2 regions of the Clostridioides sp. LIBA-7678 genome follow, and region 2 is predicted to be linked to the other one. Evidence: a T-box and tRNA genes for the amino acid it is inferred to sense, from the RefSeq annotation. Region 2 holds a T-box; the other holds one or more tRNA genes.
The links. A T-box is a leader RNA that pairs with one kind of tRNA and senses whether it is charged. The one in region 2 lies ahead of serS (serine--tRNA ligase), so its partner is inferred to be a tRNA-Ser.
Positions count from the first base shown of each region.

Region 1: it encodes a tRNA-Ser, which carries the amino acid that the T-box ahead of serS (serine--tRNA ligase) is inferred to sense. The anticodon was not compared.

Region 1 covers NZ_CP196987.1:824,337-835,563, forward strand. The annotation lists gene ACTG46_RS04115 (DUF4300 family protein) at 1-73, opposite strand, end outside; gene ACTG46_RS04120 (hypothetical protein) at 618-1,130, shown strand; gene ACTG46_RS04125 (pyridoxal-phosphate-dependent aminotransferase family protein) at 1,556-2,653, opposite strand; gene glpK (glycerol kinase GlpK) at 2,944-4,470, shown strand; gene ACTG46_RS04135 (ethanolamine utilization protein EutH) at 4,511-5,626, shown strand; gene ACTG46_RS04140 (DeoR/GlpR family DNA-binding transcription regulator) at 5,880-6,644, opposite strand; tRNA gene ACTG46_RS04145 (tRNA-Ser) at 6,905-6,995, shown strand; gene ACTG46_RS04150 (flagellar motor protein) at 7,090-7,878, shown strand; gene ACTG46_RS04155 (flagellar motor protein MotB) at 7,900-8,640, shown strand; gene ACTG46_RS04160 (hypothetical protein) at 8,818-9,192, shown strand; gene ACTG46_RS04165 (extracellular solute-binding protein) at 9,285-10,745, shown strand; gene ACTG46_RS04170 (EAL domain-containing protein) at 10,798-11,227, shown strand, end outside.
Region 2 covers NZ_CP196987.1:13,909-25,135, forward strand. The annotation lists rRNA gene ACTG46_RS00065 (23S ribosomal RNA) at 1-1,585, shown strand, start outside; rRNA gene rrf (5S ribosomal RNA) at 1,785-1,901, shown strand; tRNA gene ACTG46_RS00075 (tRNA-Leu) at 1,907-1,995, shown strand; tRNA gene ACTG46_RS00080 (tRNA-Ile) at 2,007-2,083, shown strand; rRNA gene ACTG46_RS00085 (16S ribosomal RNA) at 2,194-3,696, shown strand; tRNA gene ACTG46_RS00090 (tRNA-Ala) at 3,752-3,827, shown strand; rRNA gene ACTG46_RS00095 (23S ribosomal RNA) at 4,101-6,997, shown strand; rRNA gene rrf (5S ribosomal RNA) at 7,112-7,228, shown strand; gene ACTG46_RS00105 (transcription repressor NadR) at 7,355-7,864, shown strand; gene ACTG46_RS00110 (mechanosensitive ion channel family protein) at 7,876-8,757, shown strand; T-box leader at 8,884-9,090, shown strand; gene serS (serine--tRNA ligase) at 9,215-10,486, shown strand; gene ACTG46_RS00120 (nucleoside deaminase) at 10,802-11,227, shown strand, end outside.

The DNA of each region.
Region 1 (11,227 bases), 810 kb from region 2:
TATTGGAGTATGCAATTATACTTGATAACACTAAGACAACTGAGCATATTACTATTAATAGATTTTTTTTCACTTCTATCTCTCCTTTTTTAATTTATTTTGTCGACATATTTATAGTATATAGTACATTTAATTTTAGCTTCAATATGTTTTTAATTACAAAACTGTTGTAAAAAATATAACGTTATTTAAAACTTTTTTTGAAAATATAAATATATATACTAAGATGGGGTATGTATTTTATGAATATTTAGAAAATTATGCTTAGTATGTTTGATATATTTTGTATAGTAAAAATAAATGAACTGTTGCCAGAATAGATAGATATTTTAGAGTTGATTATTATAAGATTTTAAGTAAATAAGTTGGCTTGAAGTATATACAAACTTTTTATTTTATTAAAAAGATATTTGATTAATCTAATTTTAAGGCTATTAATAAACATAAAAATCTTATTATTTCATTTCAACTATTCCTCAAAAAAGTGATTTTTAAGGAATAGTTGAAATGAAAAGTTTGGTTACATAATAGTAATTTTAGTTACAAGAATGAAACTGTAAAACTTATGACTTTCTTTATATAATTGCATTGAGAATATTTAATTTAGGAGGTAAGATATGAAAGTAAAAAAATTTAAAACTGGTGTAGTCTCAGCATTAACAATTATGATGATAGGAGTATCATTGACAAATGTATCAGCTATGGAATTAAATGATAATAAGGAATTTGAGACTAAATACAATGAGATGAAAAGAGATTTTCAAGAGGAGTATGGAAAAGAAGACAAATTCAATATAACATTAGATGATGAATTTACAAAAGAAGAAGTGAATGGAGCAAAAGGGATTATAAAGACTACTAATAAAGTGAATAATGAAGTAGTAGTATTAAACTATTTCGATGAGATGAAATCTGGAATCGAATTTGAATTGAAGCCAAAAGAAGAAAAAAATGCAATTTTAAGAGACGAATTCCAACAAGGATATGGGAAGGAAGATAAATTTAAAGTTGTGTTAGATGATGAATTTACAAAAGAAGAAGTAAATGGAGCGAAAGGAATTATAAAGACAACAGATAAAGAAACAGGTGAAGTTGTTGTATATAATTACTTTGATGAGCTTGAAAAATAACATTAAATGTAAACACGATTATATTAAAATATAAAATAGTTAAATGTAAAAATGTTGTATCAAAAATATAGGATAACCAAATCTAAAACGATTGTATTAAAAACATAAGATAACTAAATCTAAAAATGATTGTATTAAAAATATAAAATTGCATCAATATAAAATTTAATATGAGGGTGAACTTTATATATTTAGAGTTCACCCTTATAGAAAATATAAAATCTAATTTATTAAATGAAAATTTAAAAAAGTAAGTCTATTTGATTCGTACTGATATCCTATAGAATTTAATCAGTAAAGATTAAAGAGCATTAAAACGAAATGGTATTAAATGTTTACTCCATGCTGAAATAAATTTTTCTATTATGATAAAACAGGATTTTGCAATAATTCTAAACAGTAATATAAGTCAATTTTATAAATATTTACATAGCTTTTTTAATTTCTAGTTTTGATTTTAAGACATCTAAAAATTTGTAACAATCTTCTGGATATATTTCTCCCATGTTTGCGACTTGGAAGATATTAGCATCTAAGAATTTGCCTTTTCCAGGATATACTACATAACCATTTTCCCTTTCTAAATCCAATATAAACTTATTTATATCTATTTCTTTAGGCAAAAACACAGAGGTAACTGTATTAGACATATACTTATCTGGAAGTAAAAATGTTAGACCTAGTTCTTCCATTCCATTTCTTAAAATAGCAGAACATTCTCTATATCTTTCTATTTTATTGTCATCTTCTAAAAACTCAGTTAAAGCTTCATTAAGAGCAAATATTAAAGTGACATTAGGTGTATTTGGTGTTTGAGAGGATGATTTTGCAAGTTTGTAGTGTTTATAAAGACTAAGGTACACATTTTTACATTGATATTCTTTAATATTTTGTAAAATGTTTTCTTTAGCACAAATGTATGCAGATCCTGGAAATGCACCAAGGGCTTTACCACCAACACCAGTTATTATATCTATATTGAACTCATCCACATCAATATATTCTCCTGCAGAAGCACTTATTGCATCCACAAAGAATATTTTATTGTACTTTTTAGCAAGTTTTCCTAGTTCAGGAACTGGATTTATCATACCTGAGCTAGTTTCATGAAATACCATGGCAATTACTTTTATATCAGGGTTCTCAATTATGTATTTTTCTAAAATATCTATATCTGGATATTCTGCCCATTCAAATTTTGGCTTATATGTTTTGACATTATAAGCAGATAATATTTCTTCTAGTCTTTCCCCAAAAACACCATTGCTAACTAATAAAACAGCATCTTCTTTATTGAATATAGAAGACAATACACATTCATTTACAGATGTTCCAGAGCCAGATACAACTAATGAGTAGTAATCAGAAGTTGCGTTATATAATTTATTGATTTTCTTCTGCGTATCCTTGAATAAATCCATAAACTCATCCCCTCTATGGCATATATCATAGTGAAGAAGTGAATTTCTAACCCTATCTGTAACCATTACTGGTCCAGGACTAAATAGATATGTTTTTTTCATTGTAAATCCTCCTCAAAGTTTAATTTTAATTTCTTTATGACTGTTTGTGTGTATATGTTATAAGTTTATGTGTTAATTTAACTAGATTATAGAATAAAATAGTAAATATTGCAATAATATTTTAATTAAAATACTTTTAAAATCATTTTAATTAAAAAATACAAAAAATATTGTAATAAATATTGTATAAATCCACAGAATGATATAAAATATAAATAACTTGAATAGATTTTATATTCAAAAAATAAAAAAGAATTTATTAATTCTGAAAAATAAGGGGGACGTTTAAAGTGAAATATGTATTAGCAATTGACCAAGGAACAACAGGAACAAGAGCAGTATTAATAAATGAAAAATCAGAGTTTGTTTTTAGTGATTATATGGAACATACTCAAATATATCCACAATCTGGATACGTCGAACATGACCCTATAGAAATTTGGAATAATACAAAGACTGTAAGTAATAATGTATTACAGCAAGCTTTTAAAAGTGGAATCAATGAAAGTGACATAAAAGGAATTGGTATAGATAATCAAGGTGAAACAGTAATGCTATGGGATAAAAATACAGGTATGCCTCTTTATAATGCTATTGTATGGCAGTGTAGGAGAACTTATGATTATGTGGAAAATTTAAAGAGGGTGCCAGGTCTAGAAAATAAAATAATAGATAAGACTGGGCTAATTATAGACCCATATTTCTCAGGCACAAAAATTAGATGGGTAATAGACAATGTAAAAGGTGTAAAGGAAAAAATAAAAAATGGAGAAGTGCTTGCAGGAACATTAGATAGTTGGCTAATTTGGAAAATGACAGGAGGAAAATCTTTTTTAACTGATGTATCCACAGCAGCAAGAACAATGCTTTTTAATATAAGAGATATGGATTGGGATAGAGAGTTACTTGATATTATAGGGATACCTAGAAATATTTTAGCAGATATAATGCCTACCAGTGGAGATTTTGGAACTACAAATAAGGAGGCATTTTGTGGTGTCTCTATAAAAATCACTGCATCAATGGTTGACCAACCAGCAGCTTTATTTGGTAATGGATGTTTTGAACCAGGTATGGTAAAAAATACTTATGGCACAGGATGTTTCTTATATATGAATATAGGTGAGGAGTTAAATATAGCAGGTAATGGTATATTGACAACTGTTGCTTGGAAGATAGGTGATAAAGTTACATATGCTTATGATGGAGGTGTATATATAGCAGGTGCGGCGATACAATGGCTTAGAGATGGAATTGGAGTCATAAAAAATTATTCTGAAACTGATGATATGGCAAATTCAATCACAAGTACTGGTGGTGTATATTTTGTGCCAGCGTTTGCAGGTATTGCAGCACCTTATTGGGACCAATATGCTAGAGGTACAATGGTTGGAATAACAGGAAGTACTAAAAAAGAGCATATAGTAAGGGCAACTCTTGAATCTGTTGCACTTCAAGTTAAGGATGTTGTTGATTCCATGAATTTAGCTTCAGGTAAAAATATAAAAATGTTGAGAGTAGATGGTGGAATTACTAAGAATAATTTTACCATGCAATTTCAATCTGACATATTAGATATACCAATTGAAATTGCAGAAAACACTGAAACAACAGTACTTGGTGTAGGCTATATGGCAGGTCTTTCATGTGGTGTTTGGAATAGTATTGATGAGATTAGAAGCGAATTTACAATAAGTAAAAAATATATACCAAATATGACTGAACAAAAAAGAGAAGAAATATTAATTGGCTGGAATCAGGCAGTAAAAAGAGCTATGAATTGGGAAAACGATACCAAAAGATTGTGTGCTAATTAAGGCGCAACAGAAAATTTTACATATACAGGAGGAACTAAATATGCCCTTTGATAAAATTATATTATACATAATGGCTGTGGGTGTGCTTTTAGGAGCGTTAGATAGAATAATTGGGAATAAGTTTGGGCTTGGAGAGCAATTTGAAGAAGGATTTAATTCAATGGGGCCATTAGCTTTAGGAATGGTTGGTATAGTTTGTTTAGCTCCAGTCATTTCAGATGTGTTAGGTCCTATGATAATACCAATCTTCAACCTTTGTGGAGCAGACCCATCTATGTTTGCTACTATTTTAGCAAATGATATGGGAGGGTATCCATTAGCTATGGAACTTGCACATAATAAAGAGGCAGGAATGCTTGCGGGATTAGTTGTGTCATCTATGCTTGGATGTACTTTGGTATTTTCAATCCCAGTAGGATTAGGTCTTATAGAATATGAAGATAGACCCTTTTTTGCAAAAGGATTACTAATAGGGTTAATAACAATACCTTTTGGAGGTGTTGTAGGAGGATTAATAGCAGGGTTTAATTTATCAATGGTAATTATAAATATGATACCAGTGATAATATTGGCAATGGTACTAGCTATAGGATTAAAATTTAATTCTACACTCATGATAAATGGGTCATTAGTCTTTGGGAAGTTTATATCAATATTGATAACAGTAGGATTGGGAGCAGCTGCATTTCAAGAAATAACAGGTATAGTACTCATAAAAGGAATGACACCAATAAGAGAAGGGATTCAAGTTATTGGAAGTATTGCAATAGTATTATTAGGTACTTTTCCAATATTGCATTTGTTAGTTAAAGTTCTTAATAAACCACTTACAATGGTGGGTGAAAAATTAGGCATGGATGCAACTAGTGCAGCAGGATTAGTGTTTACTTTAGCTAATAGTATTCCAGTATATAAAATGATGAAGGATATGAGTCCAAAAGGGAAAGTAGTAAATACTGCATGGTTGGTTTGTGCTACAGCAGCTCTAGGAGACCATTTAGGATTTACAGCAGGAGTAGTACCAGAGATGATTACACCTGTCGTAATTGGAAAGTTGATTGGTGGAGTATTGGCAATTGCACTTGCTATGGTGATGACAAAAGATTTAACTTTAGAAGAAGAACAAAATATTAGAGTGAAGAAAGATGTTGTATGAAACGAGTAGTACTTAAACAGAATTTAAGTCACTTTAAATTAAAAAATCAAATGACTAATAACATAATTAAATAGTTCAAAATAATAAAGTAGCATAAACATTGAAGTAATTGAAAGTATTAAACTAATCTCAAAATAGTAACATAATAAAAAACATAAAGTATTGTTTAGATATAAATGGAGCTAAATAAATAATTATTTGGCTCCTTAACTTTAATCTATTATATCAAGGAATCAAAAACCAATCATATGAACTAATTATCAGCTATGACTAAAGGTATTCCTCTCTGAGAAAATTCTATTATTATATCATGGTCTATACTAGAAGATGTAATAATAGTATCTATATGTTCTATAGGAGCAACTGATGCAAATGAATTTATACCAAACTTAGGAGGTTCAACAACCACTATGGATTTTCTAGACCTTTCAATCATTTTTTTTCTAACAAGTGCCTCTTCTAAATGATAGTCAGAAATACCATTTTCAAGAGTGATACCTCCAGCACCTAAAATAGCTTTATCAACATTAAACTGTTCAATAGCTGACAGTGTAAGTGGACCAGAAAAAGAACCTTCAGTTTCTCTAAGATAACCACCAAGCACGTATACTTTTATATTAGTATTCATAAGTTCATTTGCCACTAAAATTGAGTTGGTTATTACAGTTAGATTTTTTTTATCTTTTAAATTTTTTGAAACTTCAAGGACAGTAGTTCCAGTATCCATAAAAATAGTATCATTTGTATTTATAAACTCACTGCATTTTATGGCAATTTGTTTTTTATCATTTGAGTTTATTTTTTTTCTTTTAACATAGTTGAGTTCTACACTACTTGCTATAACTGGTATAGCACCACCATAGACTCTTTTTAAAAGCCCGATACTTTCCATATGAGCTAAATCTCTTCGTGCAGTTTCTATTGATATGTCAAACATTTGAACGATGTCATTTATTTTAATTATATTATCTGATTCGAGAATACTTAAAATCTTCTCGTATCTTTCTTGTGGTAGCATGGAATATCCTCCTTGGGTTAATATTATTTTAGATTTTGGCATAACTTATGATTAAGTCAGGATTTATGTATATTTATTAATGTATGTATAGTTATCAAATAATATTATAAGTATTATGCAAGATAATTTTACCATATTTGAAACTTACATTTAAGCAAAAAAGTAAAAATAGATATTTAATAATTCAAAATAACTTAAATTTTACAAAATAATTGACTAAAATATAATTTTATTATATAATTTACTAGTACAGACAATCTGGAGAAGTACTCAAGTGGCTCAAGAGGATCCCCTGCTAAGGGATTAGGCTGGGTAACCGGTGCGAGGGTTCGAATCCCTCCTTCTCCGCCAATTATTAAAGGCTATTCTTGTTAAAGGTAGTCTTTTTGTAGTGTCTATTAATAAAAGTAATTTATCAAGTAAAACTAAAGAAAGGAGGAAATAGATGACAACTTTAATTTTTTTCATAGTGGGAATAGCGTCTTTAGTGGTTGCTTTTGTTATTGATGGAGGACACGTTGGAGCACTATTTGTATTTTCATCAGCACTTGTTGTTTTTGGTGGAACTATAGGTGCCGTTGGAGCCTCAACACCATTCCCTGTATTTAAAAAGTCCATAAAGATAATGTTATTAGCTTTTAAAAATAAAAAACCTAATAATGTAGAAAATATAATCTATTTTAAAGAAATTGCAATTAAAGCTAGAAAAGAGGGGCTTCTTAGCATTGATAAAGAAATAAGTGAGAATGATGACTTAGACCCTTTTATTAGAAAGGGGCTTGAACTTATGGTAGATGGAGTCGATTCAGCTACTATAAGAAATATCTTGGAATCGCAGATACAAGTAACATCAAAACGACATAAAGAAGGTATATCAATATTTGATTCAGCAGGGGGATTTGCACCTACACTGGGGATAATAGGTACAGTTATGGGATTAGTACATATTTTAGGTAATCTTTCGAGTAACCCAGATGCACTGGGACCTCAAATATCTGTTGCATTTCTAGCTACATTGTATGGTGTTGGTTCTGCCAATTTAATATGGATACCAGTAGCATCAAAACTTAAGGCTATAAATCAACAAGAAATAAATGAAAGACTTTTGGTAATAGAAGCAATATTATCTATACTTGAGGGTGATAATTCTAATTTAATGACAGAAAAATTAAAAATATTTTTAAATTCAAAAGAATTAATTGAACTTGAAGAAACTGATGGTAGAACTGAATAATATAATAAGGATGGAATATTTATGTTACATGATGAAGATGAAAAAGAAGAAAACAATGAGCGATGGCTTTTAACTTATTCAGACCTCATAACACTACTTATGATTTTCTTTGTCATAATGTATTCTATGAGTAATGTTGATGCAGAGAAATATAAACAATTATCTGAATCTCTAAATTCTGCTTTTGGTGGTTCTTCAGGAGTTATTGAAGGTGGTAAAAGCCAAATGGAACCAGTAGTTGAACCAGGTAGTAGTAATTTAGATAGTTTACAAAATGCTGAGTTTAAAAAAGTAGGAGAGGAAATTCAAAAGTATTTAAACGAAAATGGTATGGCAAATTCAGTATCATTAAAAGCTCAAGATAGAGGGTTGGTAATAAGTCTTAAAGATACTATATTATTTGATACTGGAAAAGCAATTGTAAAGAGTAATTCTAGAGATAAGATTATCCAAATAGGTAAGATGCTAAATGAAATGAACAGTTACATAAGAGTAGAAGGTCACACGGACAATATGTCTATAAAAAATTCTGAATTTAAGTCGAATTGGGATTTATCAGTTATGAGAGCAACTAATGTTGTTCAACTTCTTATTGATAGTGCAGGTATAGCACCAGATAAGTTGTCTGCTGTAGGATATGGCGAATTTAGACCAATAGCAGAAAATTCATCTCAAGATGGTAGGTCAAAAAATAGGAGAGTTGATATAGTCTTAGTTGATAGTAAATATGATAATGTAGAAAATGTTGGTGAAAATAAATAGTTAAACAAACTATCTCAATATAGAATTATTTCTAAAAAGAGATAGTTTTTTTGTGTTAAAATTAAAAATAGATGAACAGTAAGTTACCTTTTTTGAAGAATATATGGTATCTTAAATATATAATGTTTAAACAATAAAAACTCAATTTAAAAAATTTTATAGAGGGTGAGGAAACAAATGAGTAATAAGAATAAAAACACAAAGTATAAAGATAAAACGAGACAAAGGTATAATAAAAAAGTTGAGACTTTAAATAAAGAAAAATTAAAGGAAACTAATAAAAATTCTAAAAAGGTAGATAAAATTGATGATATTATCAATAAGTCTAGTATTGTGTTATGTGTCCTTTTAGTAATATTTTCTTTACTTTATTTGTTTAAGTTAGTTCAACTTAATGTAATAATGATACTTTTAGTGATTACAGTAGCTATTCAACAAGGTTTAGTATCGTTTGGGGCATTTAGAAATAAAAATTATGTAAAAGCTTTATTTTCAATATTTGTAATTATATGTTTCTTAATTGCTTTTAAATATGTTGTTAATCCTGTTTAAATATATCAGTAAACGTTCTATAATTAATATAAATAGTGAAGTTGCAGTTTTAATGCTATTATAAATTTTATAAATTTGAAGGAGTAGATTTTATGAATAGGCGTAAGTTTGCGAAATTAATTATCACATCAATGATTGTTTTATTACTTACAGGGTGTAGTTTGAAAAAGGAAGATAATTATAAGCTAGATCCAGAGAATCCGACATCGATAGAAATTTGGCATTATTATAATGGACAGCAAAAAATGGCTTTTGATAAGCTTGTTAAGGAATTTAATGATACTGTAGGTGCTGAAAAAGGAATTATTATTGAAGCGTTTAGTCAAGGTAATGTAGTTGATTTATCAGAAAAGGTTTTAGATTCTGCAAATAAAAAAGTTGGTTCTGAAGATGTACCAAATATATTTGCAGCATACTCAGATACTGCCTATGAAATGGACAAATTAGGATTACTAGTGGACATGGACAAGTATATAAGTAAAGAGGAATTAAATGAATATATAGAAGAATATGTAGAAGAGGGTAGAATAAATTCTAATGATGAATTTAAACTTTTTCCAATTGCAAAATCGACTGAGGTTTTGATGATAAATAAGACTGATTGGGATAAATTTGCCAAAGCTACAAATTCAAATATAGATGATATAAAAACAATAGAGGGATTAACAGAAATATCAAAAAAATATTATGAATGGACAGATAGTTTAACAAAAGAACCTAATGATGGTAAAGCATTTTTTGGAAGAGATGCTTTAGCAAATTATATTATTATAGGAAGTAAACAATTAGGAGTAGAACTTTTTTCTGTTAAAGATGGAAAAGTTACATTAAATATTGATGAAAAAGTTATGAGAAAATTATGGGATAATTTTTATGTCCCATATATAAATGGGTATTTCGCATCTTATGGTAAGTTTCGTTCTGATGATGCAAAAACAGGAGATATATTAGCTCTTGTGGGTTCTAGCTCAGGAGCAGCATACTTCCCAGATAGAGTAATGTTAAATGACAATGAGAGTTATAAGATTGAAACATCTGTTTTTCAAGCTCCACGTTTTAAAGGAAAAGAAAAATATGCGGTACAACAAGGTGCAGGAATGGCTGTAACAAAATCCACTAAAGAAGAAGAATTTGCATCAGTAGAATTCTTAAAATGGTTTACAGATAAAGAACCTAATATAAAATTCTCTATTTCTTCTGGATACTTACCAGTGAAGAAAAAAACAAATGATTTAGATGTTATAAAAGAAGTTATGAAAAAAGATGATTTAAAGGTATCAGATAAAGTTGAGGGCTCATTAGTCTCATCTATTGAACAAATTAATAGTTGTAATTTATATACGAATAAAGCCTTTGATGGTGGAACTAAAGCTAGACAAGTTCTTGAATATTCAATGCTTGATAAAGCTAAAGAAGATTTAAATAAAATAAATGAATTAATAAAAAATGGAACTTCTAAAAAGGATGCAGTAACACAATTTAATAATGACAAGAATTTTGAAACTTGGTTCAAAAATTTTAAGGCTGAGCTTGAAAATGCTACAAAAGAGTAGGTGAATTGGCGGTTAATGTGTCGACATGCACAAAGGTATAGGTGGAATAAGTATGGAAAACAATCTAAGAAAAAATAATTCAATAATGAAAAAGATGATATTTCCCCTAATTATTGTTATGCTAATTCAAACAAGTTTATTTTGTGCCACAATTTTATGGGGAGGAACTATTCAGAAGTTAAATGACAACTCATTTGATATTTTAAATGAAAGAGTAATTAATCGCAAAAACTATATACAAAATGAGATGTTGCAAAGATGGTCAAAAACAAGTGAAACAGAATCCGCAATTAATTCATCTGTAAAGAAGATCTTGGATGAAAATAATGCTTCAATCAAGGATGTGGGTGACAATGAAGAAATTAACAAAGAGATTATAAAAAATATATCAAGCAATTTGATATATCTTTTGAGAAAAAACTCTGTGACAGGTTCTTTTATAATCTTAAGTAATAAAAATATTGAAAATGATTCTATGAATA
Region 2 (11,227 bases):
TCCCACAGGCCGTAAACCCAAGGTTTCCAGGGGAAGGTTCGTCCGCCCTGGGTTAGTCGGGACCTAAGCTGAGGCCGAAAGGCGTAGGTGATGGACAACAGGTTGATATTCCTGTACTACCGATAACCGTTTGAGAGATGGGATGACACAGTAGGATAAGCTAAGCACACTGTTGGTTATGTGTGCCCAAGCATTGAGGCAGTCAGAGTAGGTAAATCCGCTTTGATAATGCTGGGATGTGATGGGGAGCGAAATTTAGTAGCGAAGTAGCTGATTTCACACTGTCAAGAAAAGTCTCTATCGAGGTTAAAGGTACCCGTACCGCAAACCGACACAGGTGGGTGAGGAGAGTATCCTAAGGCCCGCGAGAGAACTGTTGTTAAGGAACTCGGCAAAATGACCCCGTAACTTAGGGATAAGGGGTGCCACCATCCGGTGGCCGCAGAGAATAGGCCCAAGCGACTGTTTACCAAAAACATAGGTTTCTGCTAAGTCGCAAGACGATGTATAGGAGCTGACGCCTGCCCGGTGCTGGAAGGTTAAGGGGATCTGTTAGAGCAATCGAAGCAGTGAACTTAAGCCCCAGTAAACGGCGGCCGTAACTATAACGGTCCTAAGGTAGCGAAATTCCTTGTCGGGTAAGTTCCGACCCGCACGAAAGGCGTAACGATTTGGGCACTGTCTCAACAACAGACTCGGTGAAATTGTAATTCCGGTGAAGATGCCGGATACCTGCGACAGGACGGAAAGACCCCATGGAGCTTTACTGTAGCTTGACATTGGGTCTTGGTACTACATGTACAGGATAGGTGGGAGGCTTTGAAACCAGGACGCCAGTTTTGGCGGAGCCATCCTTGGGATACCACCCTTGTAGTACTGGGACTCTAACCATAGGCCATGAATCTGGTCTTGGGACACTGTCAGGTGGGCAGTTTGACTGGGGCGGTCGCCTCCCAAAAGGTAACGGAGGCGCTCAAAGGTTCTCTCAGTACGGTCGGAAATCGTACGTAGAGTGTAAAGGCAAAAGAGAGCTTGATTGCAAGACATACAGGTCGAGCAAGGATGAAAATCGGACTTAGTGATCCGGTGGTTCTGCGTGGAAGGGCCATCGCTCAACGGATAAAAGCTACCCTGGGGATAACAGGCTTATCTCCCCCAAGAGTCCACATCGACGGGGAGGTTTGGCACCTCGATGTCGGCTCATCACATCCTGGGGCTGTAGTAGGTCCCAAGGGTTGGGCTGTTCGCCCATTAAAGTGGTACGCGAGCTGGGTTCAGAACGTCGTGAGACAGTTCGGTCCCTATCCGTCGCAGGCGTAGGAAATTTGAGAAGACCTGTCCTTAGTACGAGAGGACCGGGATGGACGTACCTCTGGTGTACCAGTTGTTCTGCCAAGGGCATGGCTGGGTAGCTATGTACGGAATGGATAAGCGCTGAAAGCATCTAAGCGCGAAGCCAACTTCAAGATAAGATTTCCCACCGCAAGGGTAAGACCCCAGAAAGACTATCTGGTTGATAGGTCGAAGGTGTAAGTGCAGCAATGTATTTAGCTTATCGATACTAATAGGTCGAGGACTTGACCAAATTATTTGATGTCCATTCAATAAAATATATGTGTAGTTTTTAGAGTGCTAACTCTATATATTTAAACTTGTCAAAACTTATAGATTTTTAATACTTTTTTAATTAAAAAATCGAATAAAAAAAGTATTGACACAATAAGACAAAGATGTTATTATAATACTTGTCTTAGAAAAAAATTAAATGAAAATTTAGACAATAATCTGGTTATAATAGCAGAGAGGATACACCTGTTCCCATTCCGAACACAGAAGTTAAGCTCTCTAGCGCTGATGGTACTTGGTGGGAAACTGCCTGGGAGAGTAGGACATAGCCAGGTGATGTGCCGAAGTGGCGGAACTGGCAGACGCACAGGACTTAAAATCCTGCGGGACTTACCTCTCGTACCGGTTCGATTCCGGTCTTCGGCACCACAAATTATTGTGGGCCATTAGCTCAGTTGGTTAGAGCGCCCGGCTCATAACCGGTAGGTCTGGGGTTCGAGTCCCTGATGGCCCACCACAATAATTTAAAGAACTTTGAAAATTAAACAGTAGGTTAATTTATAAAACAAGAAACAAACCATAAAGCCAGATATTTTGATAACAATAGTATCTGAGCCTGATAAACTTTTATTTGAGAGTTTGATCCTGGCTCAGGATGAACGCTGGCGGCGTGCCTAACACATGCAAGTTGAGCGATTTACTTCGGTAAAGAGCGGCGGACGGGTGAGTAACGCGTGGGTAACCTACCCTGTACACACGGATAACATACCGAAAGGTATGCTAATACGGGATAATATATTTGAGAGGCATCTCTTAAATATCAAAGGTGAGCCAGTACAGGATGGACCCGCGTCTGATTAGCTAGTTGGTAAGGTAATGGCTTACCAAGGCGACGATCAGTAGCCGACCTGAGAGGGTGATCGGCCACATTGGAACTGAGACACGGTCCAAACTCCTACGGGAGGCAGCAGTGGGGAATATTGCACAATGGGCGAAAGCCTGATGCAGCAACGCCGCGTGAGTGATGAAGGCCTTCGGGTCGTAAAACTCTGTCCTCAAGGAAGATAATGACGGTACTTGAGGAGGAAGCCCCGGCTAACTACGTGCCAGCAGCCGCGGTAATACGTAGGGGGCTAGCGTTATCCGGATTTACTGGGCGTAAAGGGTGCGTAGGCGGTCTTTCAAGTCAGGAGTGAAAGGCTACGGCTCAACCGTAGTAAGCTCTTGAAACTGGGAGACTTGAGTGCAGGAGAGGAGAGTGGAATTCCTAGTGTAGCGGTGAAATGCGTAGATATTAGGAGGAACACCAGTTGCGAAGGCGGCTCTCTGGACTGTAACTGACGCTGAGGCACGAAAGCGTGGGGAGCAAACAGGATTAGATACCCTGGTAGTCCACGCTGTAAACGATGAGTACTAGGTGTCGGGGGTTACCCCCCTCGGTGCCGCAGCTAACGCATTAAGTACTCCGCCTGGGAAGTACGCTCGCAAGAGTGAAACTCAAAGGAATTGACGGGGACCCGCACAAGTAGCGGAGCATGTGGTTTAATTCGAAGCAACGCGAAGAACCTTACCTAAGCTTGACATCCCAATGACATCTCCTTAATCGGAGAGTTCCCTTCGGGGACATTGGTGACAGGTGGTGCATGGTTGTCGTCAGCTCGTGTCGTGAGATGTTGGGTTAAGTCCCGCAACGAGCGCAACCCTTGTCTTTAGTTGCCATCATTAAGTTGGGCACTCTAGAGAGACTGCCAGGGATAACCTGGAGGAAGGTGGGGATGACGTCAAATCATCATGCCCCTTATGCTTAGGGCTACACACGTGCTACAATGGGTAGTACAGAGGGTTGCCAAGCCGTAAGGTGGAGCTAATCCCTTAAAGCTACTCTCAGTTCGGATTGTAGGCTGAAACTCGCCTACATGAAGCTGGAGTTACTAGTAATCGCAGATCAGAATGCTGCGGTGAATGCGTTCCCGGGTCTTGTACACACCGCCCGTCACACCACGGGAGTTGGAGACGCCCGAAGCCGATTATCTAACCTTTTGGAAGAAGTCGTCGAAGGTGGAATCAATAACTGGGGTGAAGTCGTAACAAGGTAGCCGTATCGGAAGGTGCGGCTGGATCACCTCCTTTCTAAGGAGAATTGCCTACTGTTTAATTTTGAAAGTTCTTTATGAACTTTATATTTGGGGGTGTAGCTCAGTTGGGAGAGCACTTGCCTTGCAAGCAAGGGGTCAGGAGTTCGACTCTCCTCATCTCCACCATTTAAGAGCATATTACTTAAATCTTTGATTTATCTAGTAGACTCTTACATTGCACTTTAAGCAACAGAATAAACTGAACGAATGTGAAGTTTGTTTGTTGGCGACGTGCGTTAGCACTTTAAGCAACGGGATTTATCCGTTGGCGTTGTGCGTTAGCACTTTGAAAACTGCATATATATTTAGTGATATGACATCTAATTTGTAATATATAAAGCTGATAACTTTTAAAAATTATCAAGTTGATAGACTTTAATCTATCAAACCTTTTTAACTGGTCAAGTTATTAAGGGTGCAGGGCGGATGCCTTGGCACTAGGAGCCGATGAAGGACGTGATAAGCTGCGATAAGCTTCGGGGAGTTGCACGTAAACTTTGATCCGAAGATTTCCGAATGAGGAAACTCACTTAGAGTAATGTCTAAGTATCATTAAGTGAATACATAGCTTAATGAGGGGAACTCAGGGAACTGAAACATCTAAGTACCTGAAGGAAGAGAAAGAAATTCGATTCCGTAAGTAGCGGCGAGCGAACGCGGAAGAGCCCAAACCATTAAAGTTTTCTTTATTGGGGTTGCGGACATATCATAACGAAGAGGTATCGTAATTGAAGAGGTTTGGAAAGACCCACCACAGAAGGTAATAGTCCTGTATGTTAAACGAGAAGACTTTAGATATGATCCAGAGTACCACGGGACACGTGAAACCCTGTGGGAAGCAGGAGGGACCACCCTCCAAGGCTAAATACTACCTAGTGACCGATAGCGTATAGTACCGTGAGGGAAAGGTGAAAAGAACCCCGGGAGGGGAGTGAAATAGAACCTGAAACCCTGCACTTACAAGCTGTGGAAGCACATTTCTTGTGTGACCGCGTACTTTTTGTAGAACGGGCCAACGAGTTACGTTAAGTAGCAAGGTTAAGCACTTAAGGTGTGGAGCCGTAGCGAAAGCGAGTTTTAACTGAGCGTTCAGTTACTTGACGTAGACCCGAAACCGGGCGACCTACCCATGAGCAGGATGAAGCGAAAGTAAAATTTCGTGGAGGTCCGAACCCACGAGCGTTGAAAAGCTCGGGGATGACTTGTGGGTAGCGGTGAAATTCCAATCGAGCCCGGAGATAGCTGGTTCTCCCCGAAATAGCTTTAGGGCTAGCCTCAAGGTGAGAGATACGGAGGTAGAGCACTGAATGTCCTAGGGGGTATTGCACCTACCGAAGACTATCAAACTCCGAATGCCGTCATCTTATACTTGGGAGTCAGACTGTGGGTGATAAGATTCATAGTCGAAAGGGCAACAGCCCAGATCGTCAGCTAAGGTCCCTAAATGTAAGTTAAGTGGTAAAGGATGTGGGATTGCACAGACAACCAGGATGTTGGCTTAGAAGCAGCCACTCATTCAAAGAGTGCGTAATAGCTCACTGGTCGAGTGATCCTGCGCCGAAGATTTCCGGGGCTAAAACTTACTACCGAAGCTACGGCATCATTATGATGGGTAGGGGAGCTTCCCATACGGGTTGAAGCATGACCGTAAGGACATGTGGACAGTATGGGAGTGAGAATGTTGGCATGAGTAGCGAGATGTGGGTGAGAATCCCACAGGCCGTAAACCCAAGGTTTCCAGGGGAAGGTTCGTCCGCCCTGGGTTAGTCGGGACCTAAGCTGAGGCCGAAAGGCGTAGGTGATGGACAACAGGTTGATATTCCTGTACTACCGATAACCGTTTGAGAGATGGGATGACACAGTAGGATAAGCTAAGCACACTGTTGGTTATGTGTGCCCAAGCATTGAGGCAGTCAGAGTAGGTAAATCCGCTTTGATAATGCTGGGATGTGATGGGGAGCGAAATTTAGTAGCGAAGTAGCTGATTTCACACTGTCAAGAAAAGTCTCTATCGAGGTTAAAGGTACCCGTACCGCAAACCGACACAGGTGGGTGAGGAGAGTATCCTAAGGTCCGCGAGAGAACTGTTGTTAAGGAACTCGGCAAAATGACCCCGTAACTTAGGGATAAGGGGTGCCACCATCCGGTGGCCGCAGAGAATAGGCCCAAGCGACTGTTTACCAAAAACATAGGTTTCTGCTAAGTCGCAAGACGATGTATAGGAGCTGACGCCTGCCCGGTGCTGGAAGGTTAAGGGGATCTGTTAGAGCAATCGAAGCAGTGAACTTAAGCCCCAGTAAACGGCGGCCGTAACTATAACGGTCCTAAGGTAGCGAAATTCCTTGTCGGGTAAGTTCCGACCCGCACGAAAGGCGTAACGATTTGGGCACTGTCTCAACAACAGACTCGGTGAAATTGTAATTCCGGTGAAGATGCCGGATACCTGCGACAGGACGGAAAGACCCCATGGAGCTTTACTGTAGCTTGACATTGGGTCTTGGTACTACATGTACAGGATAGGTGGGAGGCTTTGAAACCAGGACGCCAGTTTTGGCGGAGCCATCCTTGGGATACCACCCTTGTAGTACTGGGACTCTAACCATAGGCCATGAATCTGGTCTTGGGACACTGTCAGGTGGGCAGTTTGACTGGGGCGGTCGCCTCCCAAAAGGTAACGGAGGCGCTCAAAGGTTCTCTCAGTACGGTCGGAAATCGTACGTAGAGTGTAAAGGCAAAAGAGAGCTTGATTGCAAGACATACAGGTCGAGCAAGGATGAAAATCGGACTTAGTGATCCGGTGGTTCTGCGTGGAAGGGCCATCGCTCAACGGATAAAAGCTACCCTGGGGATAACAGGCTTATCTCCCCCAAGAGTCCACATCGACGGGGAGGTTTGGCACCTCGATGTCGGCTCATCACATCCTGGGGCTGTAGTAGGTCCCAAGGGTTGGGCTGTTCGCCCATTAAAGTGGTACGCGAGCTGGGTTCAGAACGTCGTGAGACAGTTCGGTCCCTATCCGTCGCAGGCGTAGGAAATTTGAGAAGACCTGTCCTTAGTACGAGAGGACCGGGATGGACGTACCTCTGGTGTACCAGTTGTTCTGCCAAGGGCATGGCTGGGTAGCTATGTACGGAATGGATAAGCGCTGAAAGCATCTAAGCGCGAAGCCAACTTCAAGATAAGATTTCCCACCGCAAGGGTAAGACCCCAGAGAGACTATCTGGTTGATAGGTCGAAGGTGTAAGTGCAGCAATGTATTTAGCTTATCGATACTAATAGGTCGAGGACTTGACCAAATTATTTGATGTCCATTCAATAAAATATATGTGTAGTTTTTAGAGTGTTAACTCTAAAGAAACTAGTATTACTAGATTCTAAAAACTTAATAGAAATATTAAGCATAAAGATTATGTGGTTACAATAGCAGAGAGGATACACCTGTTCCCATTCCGAACACAGAAGTTAAGCTCTCTAGCGCTGATGGTACTTGGTGGGAAACTGCCTGGGAGAGTAGGACGTAGCCACGTAATCTTTTTTATTTGTAATAAAGTTTAATATTAAATAGAATATAAAATCAATATTGATTTATAATAAGATAAAATATAGAATTATATAGTATAGGTAAAGTTTTTGATTTAGAAAGAAGGTGTAATATGAATTCTGATGAAAGAAGAAGCAAATTAATAGATATTTTAAAAGAATCTAAGTGCCCTGTAAAAGGTGGAATGCTAGCTGAGATATTAAATGTAAGTAGGCAAGTAATAGTACAAGATATAGCCCTTATAAGAGCTAGAGGATTTGAAATAATAGCTACACCTCAAGGATATATAATATATAATCAACCATATTTTACAAAGCAAATAAAATGTAAGAATCACAGGAATTCTAAAGAAATTTATGATGAATTAAAGATTATTGTAGATTTAGGTGGAATTGTTAAGGATGTCATCGTAAATCATCCAACATATGGTCAGATAACTGCAGAGCTTAATATTTACTCTAAAATGGATATAGATAATTTTATGAAGAAGGTTGAGACAAATGAATTTAAACAGTTATCAGTTCTAACTGAATGTAGTCATATTCATACAATTGAGACACTAAAAGAAGAGACTATAGAAGTTATAACAAAAGAATTAGAGGACAGAGGAATATTATCATAAGGAGGAGTTAAATGAATTTTTTATCATTAGCTAAGACTGCTTCAACAAATAGTAATATAACTAAAAGAACTTTAGAAAATATGCTTAATAACTTTAGTGATAATATACCAAATATTATATATGCAATAATCGTATTTGTAATAGGTATCTATATATCTAGGATAGTAAAAAAGATGGTTTCAAGGTTTTTAATCAAATATGGAATGAGCAAAGGTGTAAATAATTTCATTGTATATGGAATATACATATCTATGTTATCTATTATATCATTGATAAGCTTGGGTATTATAGGGATACAAACTACATCAGTTGTAGCTGTATTAGGAGCTGCTGGATTTAGTATAGGTTTAGCATTTAAAGAAATATTATCAAATTTAGGTTCAGGTATGATTATTTTATTTTTTAAGCCATTTAATATAGGCGATTATATTCAAGGCTCAGGTGTAGAAGGTACAGTTTCTGATATACAAATATTTAGTACTGTTCTTAAAACCCCAGATAATAAAACCATAATTATACCAAACTTTCAATTGACAAGTAACAATATAATTAATTACACACATCAAAATAAAAGAAGGATAGATTTTTCATATAATATTTCATATGATAGTGATATCGATGTAGTTAAGTCCATATTGAATGAAATTTTTATAAATGAAAAAAGGATATTGGATGACCCAAAACCAATTATAGGTTTAAACTCTATAGGAAACAACACTATGCAAATAGTTGCTAGGCCATGGGTTAAAACTGATGATTACTGGGATGTTTACTTTGATGTAATGGAAAAAGTCAAAAATAAATTTGACGAAAATAATATAAAAGTTCCATTTGTTCCTTCCTCATTATTATTTAATAATATGAGCAATTTAAATACAATGGATAAAAGATAGAATTTCAATTAAGTAAAAAAGTGAATTTAATATAAAAAATTAAAGAAAATTCTAAAAAAATTTGAATAATAGTATTGAAAGATGTTAATATATATAATATAATGATTATCAAATAAAACAATTAGTTAAAAAGCGGTGAAGGAAAATAGTAAAAAACAGATTGTATTCAGAGAATGAGTGGATGGTGAGAACTCATTACAATGGTTTTTGAATCTACTCTAGAGCTTCTAGTTAAAGCTAGACGGTTTACCTACGTTATAGGTCTGAGAGGATTATACGTTTTAGTATAATCAATTAGGGTGGCAACGCGGATAAAAGATTTTCGTCCCTTTTATAGGGTAAACGGAGGTCTTTTTTTATTTTTCAAATTTGTTTAAATTAAAAGTTTACAGCTAGAATACTTGTAAATTAATTGGAATTATAATTTATATTATCAAAATTATTAGGAGGAATTAATATGTTAGATATTAAAAGAATAAGAGAAAATTTAGATGATATCAAGAAAGCTATGGAAAGAAGAGGCGAAAGAGAATTTGACCTTGATGCTGTGGTTGAATTAGATAATAAAAGAAGAGAGATACTTCAAGAAGTTGAGGTTATGAAAAATGAATTAAATGTAAATTCTAAAAACATACCACAATTAATAAAAGAAGGCAAAGATGTAACAGAAGAAAAAGCAAGATTAAAAGAGTTATCAGATAAGATAAAAGGTATTGATGAGAAAGTAAAAGAAGTAGAAGCAAAAATGGAATACACATTGATGAGAATACCAAATGTTCCTCATCCAGAGGTTCCACAAGGCGAAACAGATGAAGATAATGTTCAAATAAGAACTTGGGGAGAACCTACTAAATTTGATTTCGAACACAAAGCACATTGGGATATTGGTACTGGTCTAGGTATATTAGATTTTGAAAGAGCTGGAAAAATAACTGGTTCAAGATTTACTTTATATAGAGGTTTAGGTGCTAGATTAGAAAGATCTTTAATGAATTTCTTTTTAAATACTCATACAGCTAAACATGGATATACAGAAGTTTTACCTCCATTTATGGCTAATAGAAATAGTTTTATAGGTACTGGTCAACTTCCTAAATTTGAAGAAGATATGTTCAAGATAGAAGGATTAGAGTATTTCTTAATACCAACAGCTGAAGTACCTGTTACTAATATACATGCTAATGAGATATTAGATGTTGCAGAACTTCCAATTAAATATTGTGCATATACTCCTTGTTTTAGATCTGAGGCAGGTTCAGCAGGAAGAGATACAAGAGGTTTAGTTAGACAACATCAATTTAATAAAGTTGAGTTAGTTAAGTTTGTTAAACCAGAAGATTCTTATAATGAATTAGAATCATTAACTCATGATGCTGAAACTATGCTACAAATGTTAGGTCTTCCATATAGAGTTGTAAAAATATGTACAGGGGATTTAGGATTTACAGCTGCATTTAAATATGATTTAGAAGTTTGGATGCCAAGTTACAATAGATATGTAGAGATATCTTCTTGTTCAAACTTTGAAGATTTCCAAGCAAGAAGAGCAGGAATAAGATTTAAAAGGGATAAAAAATCAAAAGCAGAATATGTTCACACTTTAAATGGTTCTGGATTAGCTATAGGAAGATGTCTAGCAGCTATACTAGAAAATTATCAGCAAGCAGATGGTTCTGTAGTAGTTCCTGAAGAATTAAGACCTTACATGGGTGTTGATGTTATAAGATAATACTCTATTGATATTATATGTAGAAATATATTTTGATGTAAAAGACATACTATGAATGAACAATAAATTAAAAAAGCTATGAAATTATTAAATTTCATAGCTTTTTTATGTGAATTTATATAATCAAATATCTATCATAAAATGCTAAACATCTTTATAAATCAACACTTATATAAATGGATAAAGATTATTTTGGAACTAATTTAAATAAAATATAGAGATATCTATTAATAATTAAATAAACAAAATAAAATTAAGTTGAATTATAAAATGAATTATGATAAGATAAGTTTGTTATAAGTTTTGGGAGGAATTATGGAAAGTTCATTTTATATGAAAGAAGCATTAAAAGAAGCATATAAAGCATATAATAAAAGAGAAACACCAATAGGAGCTATCATAGTTAAAGATAATCAGATAATAGCTAGAGCTCATAACCTTACAGAAACATTAAAAGATTCTACAGCTCATGCAGAGATTTTAGCAATAAAGCAAGCATCAGAAAAAATAGGTGGTTGGAGGTTGACTGATTGTGATTTGTATGTTACAATGGAACCTTGCATAATGTGTAGTGGTGCAATAGTTAATTCTAGAATAAAAAAGCTTATAATAGGGACAAGACATATAAAAAATTCATATATAGAAAAACAACATGAGTTTAAATTAGATTATTTTAATAATAATAATGTAAAAGTGGCTTTTGATGTTTTGCAAGAAGAATGCTCGATCATATTGCAAGAA